One region of the Mesorhizobium sp. ESP-6-2 genome, then DNA from elsewhere that is predicted to be linked to it. Evidence: predicted binding sites of a transcription regulator. Region 1 holds the regulator's gene; each other region holds the start of a gene.
What was found. Region 1 encodes LexA, which represses DNA repair genes until DNA is damaged. Its sites were predicted from a motif close to TGTTCNNNNTGTGTTCNG; they were not measured.
Positions count from the first base shown of each region.

Region 2: LB532_RS12600 (sel1 repeat family protein) is a predicted target of LexA. The motif match lies at 2,072-2,089, and genes of this name have one in related genera.
Region 3: recA (recombinase RecA) is a predicted target of LexA. The motif match lies at 2,730-2,747, and genes of this name have one in related genera.

Region 1 is NZ_JAIUGT010000009.1:123,484-128,616, reverse strand. It holds gene kynU (kynureninase) at 1-1,182, opposite strand, end outside; gene LB532_RS22505 (TetR/AcrR family transcriptional regulator) at 1,185-1,856, opposite strand; gene lexA (transcriptional repressor LexA) at 2,322-3,062, shown strand; gene LB532_RS22495 (ComEC/Rec2 family competence protein) at 3,056-5,133, opposite strand, start outside.
Region 2 is NZ_JAIUGT010000004.1:8,646-13,778, reverse strand. It holds gene LB532_RS12620 (AMP nucleosidase) at 1-718, opposite strand, end outside; gene LB532_RS12615 (hypothetical protein) at 820-1,014, opposite strand; gene LB532_RS12610 (hypothetical protein) at 1,069-1,227, opposite strand; gene LB532_RS12605 (DUF2147 domain-containing protein) at 1,436-1,777, opposite strand; gene LB532_RS12600 (sel1 repeat family protein) at 2,224-2,490, shown strand; gene LB532_RS12595 (branched-chain amino acid ABC transporter substrate-binding protein) at 2,889-4,010, shown strand; gene LB532_RS12590 (acetyl/propionyl/methylcrotonyl-CoA carboxylase subunit alpha) at 4,163-5,133, opposite strand, start outside.
Region 3 is NZ_JAIUGT010000003.1:177,482-182,614, forward strand. It holds gene alaS (alanine--tRNA ligase) at 1-1,270, opposite strand, end outside; gene recA (recombinase RecA) at 1,575-2,672, opposite strand; gene LB532_RS10405 (carbohydrate kinase family protein) at 2,955-3,899, shown strand; gene LB532_RS10410 (pseudouridine-5'-phosphate glycosidase) at 3,946-4,863, shown strand; gene LB532_RS10415 (TfoX/Sxy family protein) at 4,904-5,133, opposite strand, start outside.

The DNA of each region.
Region 1 (5,133 bases):
CAGCACCTCGACCGCCTGCCAGACATCGACATAGCCGACATAAAGCGGCGTGAAGCCGAAGCGAATCGTGGATGGCGCGCGAAAATCGCCGATCACGCCGCGCTGGATCAAGGCCCGCATCACCTGATAGCCGTGCCGGTGGAGGAACGACACCTGGCTGCCGCGCTCATTGCCGTCGCGCGGACTTTCGAGTTCGAGGCCGTAGGCGCCGCATTTTGCCTCGACGAGCTGGATGAACAGATCGGTCAATGCGATGCTCTTCCTGCGCACCTCTGCCATGTCGACGTCGTTCCAGACATCGAGCGCCCCTTTGAGCGCGCGCATCGACAGCACAGGCTGCGTGCCGCAGAGAAACCGGCGAATGCCGGTGCCGGCAGCAAAACCCTGTTCGAAGGCGAATGGCCGCGCATGGCCCCACCAGCCGCTGAGCGGCTGGCGGACATCGCCATGGTGGCGCTCGGCCGCGTAAATGAAGGCCGGGGCACCCGGGCCGCCATTGAGATATTTGTAGGTGCAGCCGACGGCGAAATCGGCGTTCGAACGGTCGAGCTCGACGAGCAAGGCGCCGGCGGTATGGCAGAGATCCCAGACGATCAGCGCGCCGGCTTCATGCGCCCTGCGCGTCAGCGCGACCATGTCGCGCAGCTGCCCGGATTTGTAGTTGACGTGGTTGACCAGGATGACCGCAACCCGCTCGTCGATCAGTTCTTCTATGGACGGCGCATCGACACCCTCGAGCCGCAGCACCGTGCCCGGCCGTGTCGAGGCAACGCCCTCGGCCATATAGAGATCGGTCGGAAAGCTGTCCCCCTCGGCGACGACGACCGACCTGTCCGGCCGCATCCCGAGTGCCGCATGCAGCACCTTGTAGATGTTGATCGAGGTGGTATCGCAGACCACCGTCTGGCCGGCGGCGGCCCCGATCAGGCGCCCGAGCTGGTCGCCGAGTTCGACCGGCATGTCGAACCAGCCGGCGGTGTTCCAGGCGCGGATCAGATCCTGCGCCCACTCCTGCGTGGCGGCCTTCTGCAGCTCGCCGAACACGGCGGGGGAAGCGGCGCCCAGCGAATTGCCGTCGAGATAGATCACCCCTTGAGGCAAGGTGAAGCGGTCACGCATGGCACGCAGCGGATCCGCGGTGTCCATTGCCTCGATCGCTGCGAGATCGGGAATTTTGCTCATGGTCACGATGTTCCTCGGTGAGAAGAGCGCCCCGGAAACGGGCCGGCTGTTTTGCCGCCGGGGCAAGGGCTGGCCGCATAGAGGCGCAAGAACAGGGTGAACGCCCGGTTCGATCTTTGCTCGATTTCCGGCCGAGGCAACTCCTCGAGCACCCCGACGATCCGGCGAACCTGGAGATCGCCGATCAAAAGACTGATGTAGATGTCGGCGGCTTCGACAGGATCGTCACAGGCGATCAGGCCGGCCCGACTTGCGGTTCGAAGCAGGTCGCCGACAAGCGGCATTATGGTATTGCGGCCGAATTGCGCGATCGATTGGCCCAGCGTGCCTGTATCGTTGACGTCGCCGGCTGCGGCGCGATTGAGCGCCACCGCCTTGTCGCCCGTCACAAGGGTCAGCAGGACTGGCCCGAGCGAATTCAGGGTTTCGAGTGGATCGCGCGCTTGGTGAAGAGCGTCCTCCAGCAGCTTCCTTGCTTCTCCCGCATTGGCTTCGATCAAGGATCGAAACAGGACCTGCTTGTTGCCGTACCAGTTGTAAAGGGTTTCGTTCGAGGCCGATGCCCGCTTGGCGATGGCAAGCAGGGAGGCGCTTTTGTAGCCGGTTTCCCGGAGCACCGCATAGGCGGCCTCCTCTATCCGTTCGCGTCGCGCGGCCTGCTTCGGCGTGGTCATTGGTGTTCCTCTTCGAAAACCGTACATTATTATACGGTTTAGTCAAGCGAACGGGAAGCAAGGAGCGAACGAACGCAGCCCGTCGCGTCCGGTGATGTCTGGCCACTTTCCGGCAGGAAGTTGGCATTTTGGTTTCGTTTCGTTCACGAGCCGCGGAGATTTTGATCCGCCCCGAAAGGCAGCCGGCACCTGCCGGTCACACAGTTTTCAGGCTTGTACCAAGAGTGGAGATCGGCCGGGCCACAGGCCATTAACCAAAATAGTTTCAAAGAGCCTGAGAGCGCATTGACGACGGATCGCGTTGGCAGGATGCTGGCTGCGGGAGGGCGTTTCGTTTCCGCCGCCTTAACAAATTCATTAAACTTTAAATGGTTGCGGAACACAACTGGAACAGATAGTGTTTGTTCTGGGTTTGTTTTCTGATTCTGGTTCCAGACCCTTCGTGCAATGCCTTTGGGGGCCGCCATGCTCACGCGCAAGCAACATGAACTCTTGATGTTCATCCATGAACGGCTGAAGGAAAGCGGCATTCCGCCGTCCTTCGACGAGATGAAGGAAGCGCTGGACCTCGCCTCCAAGTCGGGAATTCATCGGCTGATCACAGCGTTGGAGGAGCGCGGCTTTATTCGCCGCCTGCCCAACCGGGCGCGCGCACTGGAGGTGCTGCGCCTGCCGGACTCGATCGCGCCGGGTCTTAACGCGGCAAAGAAGTTCTCCCCGAGCGTCATCCAGGGCAGCCTCGGACAGGGCAGCCCTAGCCGGCAGATCAAGCCGGCGACGTCTTCGCGTCTGCCCGCTGCCGGCAATGACGACGACGCGGTTTCAGCGGTGTCGATCCCGGTCATGGGCCGTATCGCTGCGGGCGTGCCGATCGACGCTATCCAACATCAGACGCATTCCATTTCGGTGCCGCCGGACATGATCATGGGCGGCGAGCACTATGCGCTGGAGGTCAAGGGCGATTCGATGATCGAGGCCGGCATCTTCGACGGCGATACGGTCATCATCCGCAACGCCGACACCGCAAGTCCCGGCGAGATTGTCGTGGCCCTGGTCGACGAGGAGGAAGCGACGCTGAAGCGCTTCCGTCGCAAGGGCGCCTCGATTGCGCTTGAGGCCGCCAATCCGGCCTATGAAACACGTATTTTCGGACCGGACAGGGTCAAGGTGCAAGGCAAGCTGGTCGGACTGATCAGGCGCTACTGAGCGGGTTCGGCGGTGGGCTTTTCGGGTTTACGGTAAGGCGGCAGTCCCCTTGCCTCACGTGAAAATTTTCGCTGTTCGTGCCAGGGCCGATATGGCCTGTCGACGGCAAAGCTGACCTGGGCCGGTGCCGTCGCCGATTGCTGGTCGAAGAATACGGCGGCACTTCCCTTGCGAGCGAGCTGCCGCTTGGTGATGACGAGAACCAGCGGATTGTGGCAGGGGTCGTAGCCCCCGGGGTCGTTGATGACGATCAGATCCGCATAGGCGCAGGCCCTCCAGGCATCCTTGCGATCCTCCACCTGCGCAATGATCGCCCCGGAGGGATGCCGGGCCATGCACAGGCCGGTGAAACAATAGAAAGGCGCTCCCGCCGGAAGTTGCGCGGGATCGAAGATGTCGAACTGTCCGTCTCCGCTGCCGAACAGCTCCGGCGCAACGATGGTTTCGGATTTCAGCGCGCGTTTCCAGTTGTCGACCGTGAATTCGTTCGGGCGCGCCCGGTTGATCGCGAGCTCGCCGCCGCCGATCGGCAGCGCCACCAAGCGGGCATCCTCCGAAATCAGCACGTCCGGCGTGCGCGTGTCCGAGACGGTCAACAGGCCGGCGAGCGCGAAGGGAAGTGCCGCCAGCCGCAGCCATGTCGTGGCCATCGTCGCGATGACCAGGGCGATCGCCACCAGAAGAACGGATTGCTGCGAAATCAACCCGACCGCGTCGACCGGCGAGCGTTGCGAGATCCATCCCGATATGGCGATCATCGCGGTCAGTCCCTTGCCCATCAGATAAAGCGATGGTCCATCGAACCCGAACGGCATCAGCAGCGCACTGGCAACCGCAAGAAACATCACGACGGAAACGATCGGCATGACTGCAAGATTGGCGAACAGGCTGAGCGGCGACACGCGCTGGAAATGCCAGATGGCGAAAAGCGCCGTGGCGCTTCCCGCGATGATCGAGGTCATTGCCAGCCCACCTGTCGCCAGCAGCAGTTTTCGCGTCAGGAGGCCGGGCAAGGTCCGTTGCGGCGGCGGGGTCCGCGCTTTGTCGGCTTTGCGATCCGACCAGCCGGCATAGGCGCCGACCAGGGCCGCGGTGGCGGCAAACGACATCTGGAAGCTCGGCCCTACCACCTCGTGCGGCGACACCACGATGACGGCGATCGCCGAAATCGCCAGGTTGCGCATGGTGAGTGCCGCACGATCGAACAGCACGGCGATCAGCATCACCGCCAGCATGATGAAACTCCGTTCGGCGGCAACGACGACGCCTGAAATGACGAGATAGGCAGCGATCGAGAAAAGGGCGGCTGCGGCCGCGTATTTCTTGACCGGCCGACGGGAAGAGAAGTTCGGGAACAAGGCGAAGCCGCCGCGCAGCAGACCCATGACTGTGCCGGCGACCAGCGCCATGTGCAGCCCGGAGATGGAAATGATGTGATAGATGCCGGTGCGTCGCATCGCTTCGTTGATCTCGTCGGGAATACCTGCACGCACACCCACGATCAGCGCCGCGGCGATCTCGCCCTCGGCGCCGCCGATGCTGCCTCTGATATGGTCGGCAATGGTTTCGCGAGCGCTCTCGATCGCGGCTGAAAGGCCAGCCAACAGCGGCCTGTCATCGGCCGAGACGATTTTGGGGTTGCCGAGAAAGAAGCCGCTGGCGCCGATGCCGGCGAAGTAGCTGTCGAAGGAAAAGTCATAGCTGTCCGGCCGCACCGGTCCGGTTGGCGGCAACAGCCTGGCATAGCCGGTCACGAGGGACCCGGCGGTCACTTCAGCCGGCACCTTGCGCGCCGAAAGGCGAACGCGCTCCGGCGCGTAGCGCAGTTTCGGCCGCGCGGTCGATGTCACGTCGATGGTCAGCCGGATGCGGCCGGTCTCCATCTGGTCGACCGAAACGACGCGGCCGGTCACTTGCGTGGAGATTTCCGAGCCCAGCATCCGCGTTCCCGCCCGCCAAGTCTCGACTTTGCCGGCGAGCATGCCGAGCGCGCACAACAGCGCCGCCATGAAGCACAGGTGCGTTTTCGGCCATGAGCGCGAAACGAGCGCGCACAGTGCCATCAGGATCG
Region 2 (5,133 bases), on a different contig from region 1:
CGACGTTGCCCGGTTCGATGAATTCGGCATATCCGCCGCCGCCATTTTCCATCAGGTCGCGGGCCCGCGCCACGAACTCGTCGATATAGAACTGATAGTTGGTGAACAGCACGAAATTCTGGAAATGCTGCGGCGTGGTGGCGGTATAGTGCGACAGGCGGTGGAGCGAATAGTCGATCCGCTGCGCGGTGAACGGCGCCAGCGGCCTTGGTTCGCCGAACGCCACTTCGAACGTGCCGTTGGCGATCTGGTCGTCGGTGCCGTCGAGATCCGGCACGTCGAACAGGTCGCGGATCGGCCGCTGGATGCGCTCGGCGGCCGTTCCGTCGACATGGGTGCCTTCGAGAAAGGCGAAGTGCAGCGGGATCGGCGTTGTCGATTCCGAAACCGTGACCGCGACCCCATGGTTGCGCATGATCAGACGCAGTTGCTCGACCAGATAGCTTTCGAACAGGCTCGGCTGGGTGATGGTGGTGGAAAAATGCCCCGGCGTCGGCATGTGGCCATAGGCCTGGCGTGAATCGATTTGGGTGAACGAATTGGTCGTGACACCGATCTCCGGGTAGAAGGCGCGGTAGCGCTTGCTGTTGTCGCCGCCGGCGGCGAGTGCCGCGAAGGAGTCGCGCAGGAACTTGGTGTTTCGCTCGTAGAGTGCTTGCAGTGCCGCGACTGCTTTTTCAGCGGTGTCGAAGCTTTGCCGGCCAAAAGGCTCGGGCATGACGACAGATTCGATGGCCTGGGGATAGATTCGCTTTTCCATGGCCCAATATAGAGATTTGGAATCGCAGTTGGGAGGGGTGTCCCGATCGAAGGCGCAATTTATCCGCGCTGCAGGCTGACCAGCAGCACGAAACCGACGCCGGATTTCTTCATGGCTGGCGCCTCGATCGTGGAACCGGCATCGGCACGCATCATCGGCACAGCCAGGACCGGCGCGGCAAGAAGCACCAGGATGAGCGCCGCCCGCGGCAGAAGCCGAACGGTCTTGAAGAGGTTTGCGGCGATGCGGTTCATGGTCTTTGCTTTTCTTTCGGGGTCTTGTGTTTGGTCAGGTCTTTGGTTTCTGTCTCAGGGGCGAAGGGTGGTCGGGCAGGCGAGGCGGCAGGTTCTGGAACTGGCCTCGTCCCAGGAACGGGCCGAACGGCCCGCTTCGGCGACGAGGATGGCGAAGAACATTCCAAACAGGCTCACCAGCAGGCAGACAATGGTGAAGCGGCGGGCGAGCATTGGTCGTGTCTCCTTCAACACGCAGGAGAATGCTCGGGCACGACTGAACCGGCTCTGATGCCGGCGTTCATCTGCCGTTCAAATTGGTTGACGGGGTTTTGAGGCGGCGCTGGCCATGAGGAGCATGGCCGCCGGCACAGCATGCCAGGATCATGAAACGAAAACGGGGCCTGCAGGCCCCGTTTTCATTTCGCAAGGATGGGGTCGATCAGAGCTTGTGCCAGGTCTGACTCTTGCAGATCAGCCCGCCGAGCACGCAACCGCTCATTTTCAGCGAGGTGCCCGACAGCGTCGCCTTGCCGGAGTAGGTCTTGTCGTTTGCCAGGTCGGTTATGCTGCCGGTGTATTTGTTGTCGTCGGACGCCTTGAGCGAACCGATGGTCTTGCCGGCATATTTGCCAGACTTCAGCGTGATGGAAAATGAACCCGAGCCCCCGATGGCCGCGGTATCGCCGGCCTGCGTCTTCCAGTTTCCCTCGATCGGATCGGCCCAGGCCACACCGGTCAGGATCAAAGTGGCCGCCAGGGCCAGGCTTGCTTTTCGAAACATCTTTCCTCCCTTGGATACCCGGCAGGAGGCTCCGCCTCGCCGGTCTGCCGCTTACGCAAACGTAAGCTAATCCAGCTCCCTGCAAAACAAAAGCGGTGCCGCAGCGGAAGCTTTGGCAATTCAGAAGCGTCGACGGAAGCAATGTCGGCAGGGAAATGAATGCATGTATGCGCGGCGTTTGTTTCGCGTGGTTAGCGGAGTGTTGATTCCGCTCGCGAAAATTTTCGTCAAATTTGGCGCTATCCGGCTGAATCGCTGGCTTTGTATCCTTAACGAATTTCCACGTTTACCTATTGTTTTAGCTTTGTTTTCCTCAAATTAAGCACGCCATTTAACGACGGATTCAAGCCTGAGCGGCATTCTCGAAAGCATCGAAAGAGCAGCCCGGACAGACAAACGGAGGCAGCTCTCGGGAGCCAGACAGGGCCGGAAGAGAGGGTTGAAAAATGGCACGTTTTGAAATGCTTGAAGCAGGCTTCGGCGCCATGGGGGCAACTGCCCAGGCCGACATTCTTTTCGAACTGGGGATGATGTATGCGACGGGCCGCGATTGCGAGACCGATGTCGTGGCCGCCCACAAATGGTTCAACATCGCCGCGATCAAGGGTTCGGCCCGCGCTGCGGAATTGCGCTCGGAACTGTCGGCTGCAATGTCGAAGGTCGAGATCGCCAAGGCGCTGCGCGAAGCCCGCGAATGGATGACGATGCACTGAATTTAGAGACAAGGCAGGGCGGCCTTCCGGTCCGCCGGGCAAGGACAAGGCCGCGGTAAGACGGCCACGCGACAAAACCAAGAACGCGGCACGCCCGACAGGGCCAGCGGCGCGGCGGCCATGATCCGGCTTTCGGAAAGATCAAGGCCAGCAGGAAGACAGGGAAGGCGAGTTGGGTTCGAGTGCGGGGCGCTTGAGAAACAGCTCGACAGGCAAAGCCGCGACCGGCCGGAACAAGGCCGGCGCGGCTTTTGCCTTTTTGCTCCAGCGATGCTTCGCAGGCCCAATCGAGCGGCGTCAATGCGCCTAGACAGGCCACACGAAGGATGAAATTGTCCGGCCTCTCTGGAAGAAGCGTGGCCGGGGCGGCCGCGCGTGAGTGGAGGAGTCATACCACAATGAAAAAATTGAGTATTTTGAACGCGGCCATTTTCGGCCTGATGATGAGCACGCCGGTCGCCTTTGCCGACGACATCACCTTTTCGGTGGTCGGTCCGATGACCGGACAGCTCGCCACCATCGGCGATCAGTTCAAGCAGGGCGCGCAGGCTGCCGCCGACGCGATCAATGCCGCCGGCGGTGTCGACGGTCGCCAGATCAAGCTCGATATCGAGGATGACCAGTGCGACCCGAAGCAGGCGGTTTCGGTCGCCAACCGTATCGTCGCCAACGGCGTCAAGTTCATCGACGGCCACGCTTGCTCGGGTTCGAGCATTCCGGCTTCCGCCGTCTATGCCGAAGCCGGTGCCCTGATGATGAGCCCGGCCTCCTCGAACCCGGTGCTGACCGACGCCGCAGCGAAGGCCGGCTGGCCGACGATCATGCGCCTCTACACGCGTGACGATGCGCAGGGCGCCTTCATAGGCCCGTGGATCGCGAAGAAATATGCCGGCAAGAACGTCGTCATCCTGCATGACAAGAGTGCCTACGGTCAGGGCGTTGCCGATGCGGTCAAGGCGACGATGAATGCCGGCGGCCTGAAGGAAGTGGACTATGAAGGCATCAACGCCGGCGAAAAGGACTATTCGGCGCTGGTAACCAAGCTCAAGGACCTCAAGGCCGACGTTGTCTATTTTGGCGGTTATCACCCGGAGGCTGGCCTGATCCTGCGCCAGTCGGCGGAACAGGGCATCAAGTTCCAGCTGATCATGCCCGATTCGATAGCCTCGCCGGAGTTCTGGCAGGTCGCCGGCCCGGCCGGCGAAGGCACCATGTTCGTCTTCCCATCGGATCCTCAGGCAAAGCCGGAAGCCAAGGCAGCCGTCGAGAAGATCAAAGCCGGCGGCTTCGTGCCGGAAGGCTTCACGCTGTTCTCCTACGCCACGATCCAGGCCTTTGCGGAAGGCATCAAGCGTGCCGGCAGCGATGATCCGGCCAAGGTCGCCGAGGCGCTGAAGAACGGGCAGCCGATCAGCACGGTTGTCGGCAATGTCACCTTCGACGAGAAGGGCGACCTCAAGAACGCCAGCTACGACATCAACCAGTGGCACGACGGCAAATACGCGCCGATCCAGCCGTAATCGCTGCCCATATGATGGAATGGCCGGGCTCGTCCCGGCCATTTCATTTCTGCCTGTGTGTCTTGCCATGGACATATAGCGCCGGTCGACATTCTACGGCGCCTCTCACTGTCCGGCAGGACAGGGACGCTTGGCATCCGGCAGCGAGGCTGTCAGCCTTGCATATCCTCGAACCGCACCAGCACGGTGCCGTCGGTGACCTGCGCGCCTTCGATGGCGATCTCGGCGATCACGCCATCATGCGGCGCGGCGATGGTATGCTCCATCTTCATCGCCTCGAGAACAAGCAGCCGTTGCCCCTTCATCACCGTATCGCCCTTTGTCGCCCGCACCAGCTTGACCAGTCCCGGCATCGGCGCGCGCAAGCTGCCAGAGGCCGCCGCCGCATCATCGCTTCTGGCCAACGGGTCCGGTACCGCGAAGGTATAGCCGACCGCGCCTTCGAATATCGTGATGTGGCCTGGCCAGCGGGCGAGGCGAGGAACGGCGCGAAGGTCATGCGAATTGGCGCTGTCGTAGGGTGCATGGAGTGTCACCTCGGAACGTCGGTCTGGCCGTACCGAGACCTTCGCCAGAATATCCTCATCGCCAAACTTCAGCCGGATCCGTCGCGCCATGCCATGGAAATGCGTGTAGCCGGCAAGCGACGACCATGGATCGTCCGATTGGGGCAGCGCGCCCGCCCCGGAGGCCGCAATGGCCGCGGCTGCGACCGTTTCGCCGCTCGGCGGCCCAATCTCGGTCAGCGCCTGCTGATGCCGGCCTATCAGGCCGGTATCGACATCGCCCGCCGAAAAGTCCGGATCGGTCACCAGTGCGGCGAGGAAGGCAGTATTGACGATCGAACCGGCGACTTCGGTTCGCGCAAGCGCCGCGCCGAGTGCCTCCAGCGCAGCCGGCCTGTCCCTGTCATGCACCACCAGCTTGGCGATCATCGGATCATAATAGGGAGAAATGGCGTCGCCGGCCCGCACCCCGGTTTCGACACGCATGGCGGCCCCTTGGGAAACCGTGTCGGGAAATTTCAGATGATGCAGCGTGCCGGTCGCAGGCAGAAACTCCCTTGCGGCATCCTCGGCATAGAGGCGCGCCTCGAAGGCGTGGCCGGCTAGCTTTATCTCGC
Region 3 (5,133 bases), on a different contig from region 1:
GCTCCATCGCATTGGTGAAGCCGGCAAGATCGACCGAGATGTTGCGCTGGCGCAGCGCATCCTGCGTCAGGTCGAGCGGGAAGCCATAGGTGTCGTAAAGCTTGAAGGCTGTCTCGCCGTCCAGCATGTCGCCGGCGCCGAGCTTTTCCGTCGCCTCCGACAGCAAACCCAGTCCACGCACCAGGGTCTTGCGAAACCTGGTCTCCTCAAGCTTCAGCGTCTCGGTGATCAGCTGTTCGCCGCGCACCAGTTCCGGATAGGCCTGACCCATCTCGCGAACCAGCGCCGGCACCAGCTTCCACACCAGCGGCTCGTTCGCACCGAGCAGCTGTGCATGGCGCATGGCGCGGCGCATGATGCGGCGCAGCACATAGCCGCGGCCTTCATTCGATGGCAGCACGCCGTCTGCGACCAGGAACGACGACGAGCGCAGGTGATCGGCTATGACGCGATAGGATGCGACGGTCTCGGCGTCGGGACCGCGGCCGAGCGCGGACGACGCTGCATCGATCAGATGGCGGAACAGATCGGTCTCAAAGACGCTTTCCACGCCTTGCAGGATGGAGGCCATGCGCTCCAGGCCCATGCCGGTGTCGATCGACGGGCGCGGCAGGTCGATGCGCTCGTCCTTCGTCACCTGCTCGTACTGCATGAACACCAGGTTCCAGAATTCCAGGAAGCGATCGCCATCCTCCTCCGGGGTGCCGGGCGGACCGCCCCAGATGTGCTCGCCACGGTCGATGAAGATTTCCGAGCATGGCCCGCATGGCCCGGTGTCGCCCATCGCCCAGAAATTGTCGGAGGTCGGGATGCGGATGATGCGATCGTCGGAAAAACCCGCGATCTTCTTCCAGAAGCCGGCCGCCTCGTCGTCGGTGTGATAGACGGTGACGAGCAGCTTGTCCTTCTTCAGCCCGAACTCCCTGGTGATGAGGTTCCAGGCCAACTCGATGGCGCGCTCCTTGAAATAGTCGCCGAAGGAGAAATTGCCGAGCATCTCGAAGAACGTCAGGTGGCGCGCGGTGTAGCCGACATTGTCGAGGTCGTTGTGCTTGCCGCCGGCGCGAACGCTTTTCTGGGCGGTCGTGGCACGCGAATAGGGCCGCTTCTCCAAGCCGGTGAAGACGTTCTTGAACTGCACCATGCCGGCATTGGTGAACATCAGCGTCGGATCGTTGCGCGGCACAAGCGGGCTCGACGCCACGACCTCGTGACCCTCCTTGCGGAAATAGTCGAGAAATGTCGACCGGATCTCGTTCACGCCACTCATGAATGCTGCCTTTTCGAGAGGGCCGCCGGCCGGACCGGCGGAAATGGGCTCTGCTTTAGAAGATGGAGCTGGCCTTTTAGCCGCCGCTTGGCACCCTGTCCAGAAACACGCAAGCCGGCCAATTCGCGGTTCGCCAGCCGCTCAAAACGCAAACCGCCGGCACGGGGGCCGGCGGTTCGAAACGCAATACTACAGAACTCGATTACATAAGCTCAAGTTGATGAACCGGGATTATGGCCGAACTCGGGCCGTAAATCGAATGATAGATCGCGCCCGCGAACGCTTGGATTACGCCGGCGAACGCTTACATCGCGCCGGCTTCATCCTCGAACCCATCGTCACCACCTTCGGAGCCGCCATTCTCTAGGAATTTTTCGGCGATCAGTCCGGCGTTCTGCCTGAGCGCAAGTTCGATCTCGCGCGCCGTATCGGGATTGTCGCGCAGGAACAGCTTCGCGTTCTCCCGGCCCTGGCCGAGACGCTGCGAATTGTAGGAGAACCAGGCGCCCGACTTCTCGACCACGCCGGCCTTGACGCCGAGATCGACCAGTTCGCCGGTCTTCGACACGCCTTCGCCGTACATGATGTCGAACTCGACCACCTTGAAGGGCGGCGCCAGCTTGTTCTTGACCACCTTGACGCGGGTCTGGTTGCCGACGACCTCGTCGCGGTCCTTGACCGAGCCGATGCGGCGGATATCGAGACGCACCGAGGCGTAGAATTTGAGCGCATTGCCGCCGGTGGTGGTTTCAGGCGAGCCGAACATGACGCCGATCTTCATGCGGATCTGGTTGATGAAGATGACCATGGTGTTGGAGCGCGAGATCGAGGCGGTCAGCTTGCGCAGCGCCTGGCTCATCAGGCGGGCCTGCAGGCCGGGCAACGAATCGCCCATCTCGCCCTCGATTTCGGCGCGCGGCGTCAGCGCCGCGACCGAATCGACCACCAGCACGTCGATGGCGCCGGAGCGCACCAGCGTATCGCAGATCTCAAGCGCCTGCTCGCCAGTGTCAGGCTGCGAGATCAGGAGGTTTTCGAGATCGACTCCGAGCTTGCGGGCATAGACCGGATCGAGCGCATGCTCGGCATCAACGAAGGCGCAGATGCCGCCCTTCTTCTGGGCTTCCGCCACCGTGTGCAGCGCCAGTGTCGTCTTGCCCGAGCTTTCCGGCCCGTAGATCTCGATGATGCGGCCGCGCGGCAGGCCGCCGACGCCAAGCGCGATGTCGAGGCCGAGCGAGCCGGTCGGCACGGTTTCGATCTCGACGACCTGCTCGTTCGCGCCGAGCCGCATGATCGAGCCCTTGCCGAAAGCTCGCTCGATTTGCGACAGCGCCGCATCCAGAGCCTTTGATTTGTCCACTGCCTTATCCTCTACAAGCCGCAAGCTGTTCTGAGCCATGATACATCACCCCGTAGTCGTCAATGAAGGCCGGACAATCCGTAATCCTTGGTTATTTGTACCTTTTTTGTTCTCATTTGGCAAGAGGGATCAAGCATTTGAAAAATAAGAAACATCCTGATTTGTTCTTTTTTTGTCTCACGATTCGGCTCCAGCATGGTCCGAATATTAGGCCAGGCTGGTTCGCCGGGCCGACCTCACGAATCGCCGGCTGTTGCCTGCGAAGCTCCGTCGCACAGCATGGCGCTTGTGCGTGACCGCCAACAAAGGTCATATCGGCGCATGGTGAGATCTCCAAGAGTCCTGGCGGTGGGCGGCGCCCATATCGACAGGCGCGGTCAAGTGTCCGGCGCTTACGTGCCGGCTGCCTCCAACCCGGGCACGATGCGCGAGGATGTCGGCGGCGGCGTCTTCAACGCCTTGCGCAGCACGGTGCGGCGAGGCGTCTCGGGCTCGCTGCTGTCGGTGCGCGGCGGCGATGCCGCCGCCGACACGGTTTCGCGCGCCATCGCCGAAGCGGGCATTGCCGACCTGTCCGCGGTGTTCCTCGACCGGACGACGCCGAGCTATACGGCGCTGATCGACCGCGAGGGCGAATTGCTCGTCGGCTTTGCCGACATGGCGCTTTATGAGCTGGCATTTGCAAAGCAGATCCGCCGCTCCAGGGTGCGGGAGGAGATCGCCGCCGCCGATGCCGTTCTGTGCGACGCCAATCTGCCATCGGCGGCTCTGGAGCGGCTGGTATCGCTTGCCGCCGGCAAGCCCGTGTTCGCCATTGCCATTTCACCGGCCAAGGTCGTGCGCTTGACACCGGTGCTCGGCGGACTGGCCGTCGCCTTCATGAACAGGCGCGAGGCGGTGGCGCTTGCCGGGCTTGATGATGCCGCCTCTCAAAAAACTATCGTCGACGGGCTGAGAAGCGCCGGCCTCGACAGCGCGGTGGTCACGGCGGGCGGTGGCCCGGTGCTGGGCTTCGACCGCGACGGCAGCTTTGCCGTCGTCCCGCCCCCTCCAAGAAAGGTCGTGGACGTCACTGGCGCCGGCGACGCGCTGGCGGGCGCTACGGTCGCCGCCCTACTGCGCGGCATGCCCTTGCGCGCGGCGCTGCGCGAGGGCGTCGCCGCCGCGACGCTGGCTATTGAAAGCGCGGGCGCCGTTCCCGATTTCACCACGGCGACTTTTGCGCAAGCTCTGGCTCTTGTGCCCGAAGAGCAGGAAATGGCATGAGACCGGCGTCTGAAAGGATGCCCCGCATTTCGGATTGGAGATCCAGATGACCCCAGATACCGTCCGCCCCTTCATCGATGTCCACGCGCCGGTGGCGCAGGCCCTGTCGGCCGGGAAGCCCGTGGTGGCGCTGGAAAGCACCATCATAACCCATGGCATGCCCTACCCCGACAATGGCGCTATGGCGGCCGACGTGGAAAGGATCATTGCCGATGGCGGCGCGGTGCCGGCGACGATCGCCGTGGTGGCGGGCCGCATCAAGATCGGCCTCTCCGACGGAGAACGCGAATCGCTTGCCATGACCGGCGATGCCATGAAGCTCTCTCGCGCCGATCTCGGCTTCGCCGTTGCGCAAGGGCGCACCGGCGGCACGACGGTTGCCGCCACGATGATCGCCGCGCATATGGTTGGGATAAAGGTGTTCGCCACCGGCGGCATTGGCGGCGTGCACAAGGGCGCCGAAAAAAGCTTCGACATTTCGGCTGATCTCGATGAGCTGGCGCGCACGCCCGTCATCGTCGTCTCGGCTGGAGCCAAGGCCATCCTCGACATCGAAAAGACGCTGGAAGTGCTGGAGACCCGCGGCGTGCCCGTGATTGGCCATGGCTGCGAGACCATGCCGGCCTTCTGGTCGCGGCAGTCGCCGTTCCGGGCGCCGCTGACCTTGCACGCTCCGGAAGACATCGCGCATTTCTACAAGACGCGACAGGCCCTGGGCCTGAGCGGCGGCATGCTGATCGCCAATCCGGTGCCGGAGGGTCACGAAATCCCGGCCGGCGAGATGGGCGGCTACATCGAGGCCGCCCAGAAGGCCGCCGAGGCGCTCAATGTCACCGGCAAGGCGGTGACGCCGTTCCTGTTGTCGAAGATCCTCGAGCTGACCGGCGGCCGAAGCCTGAAGACCAACATCGCCCTGGTCGAGAACAATGCGCGGCTGGCAGCGCGGATCGCCAAGGCGCTGTAGGGCCAATGTCGGCGGTGTGAAGGAACTCGACGGCTGCGGTTCACTTCCCCGCCCTTCGCCCCGCCTCATAGGCCCGCCGCGCCCACACCGCCATCTCATCCGGGTCGTCGAAGGCACTATCGGGAATGCTCCAGTAGGGCATCGCCACCAGCTTGCCGTGGCGGGACCCGGTGTAGGTCCACTGCGTGCAGGCGGCGGCCTCGAAGTCGGGCGCGCTTTGCTCGTCCGCCTTCAGCATCAATTCGCCGCGCAGCACGATGGCGACGATGA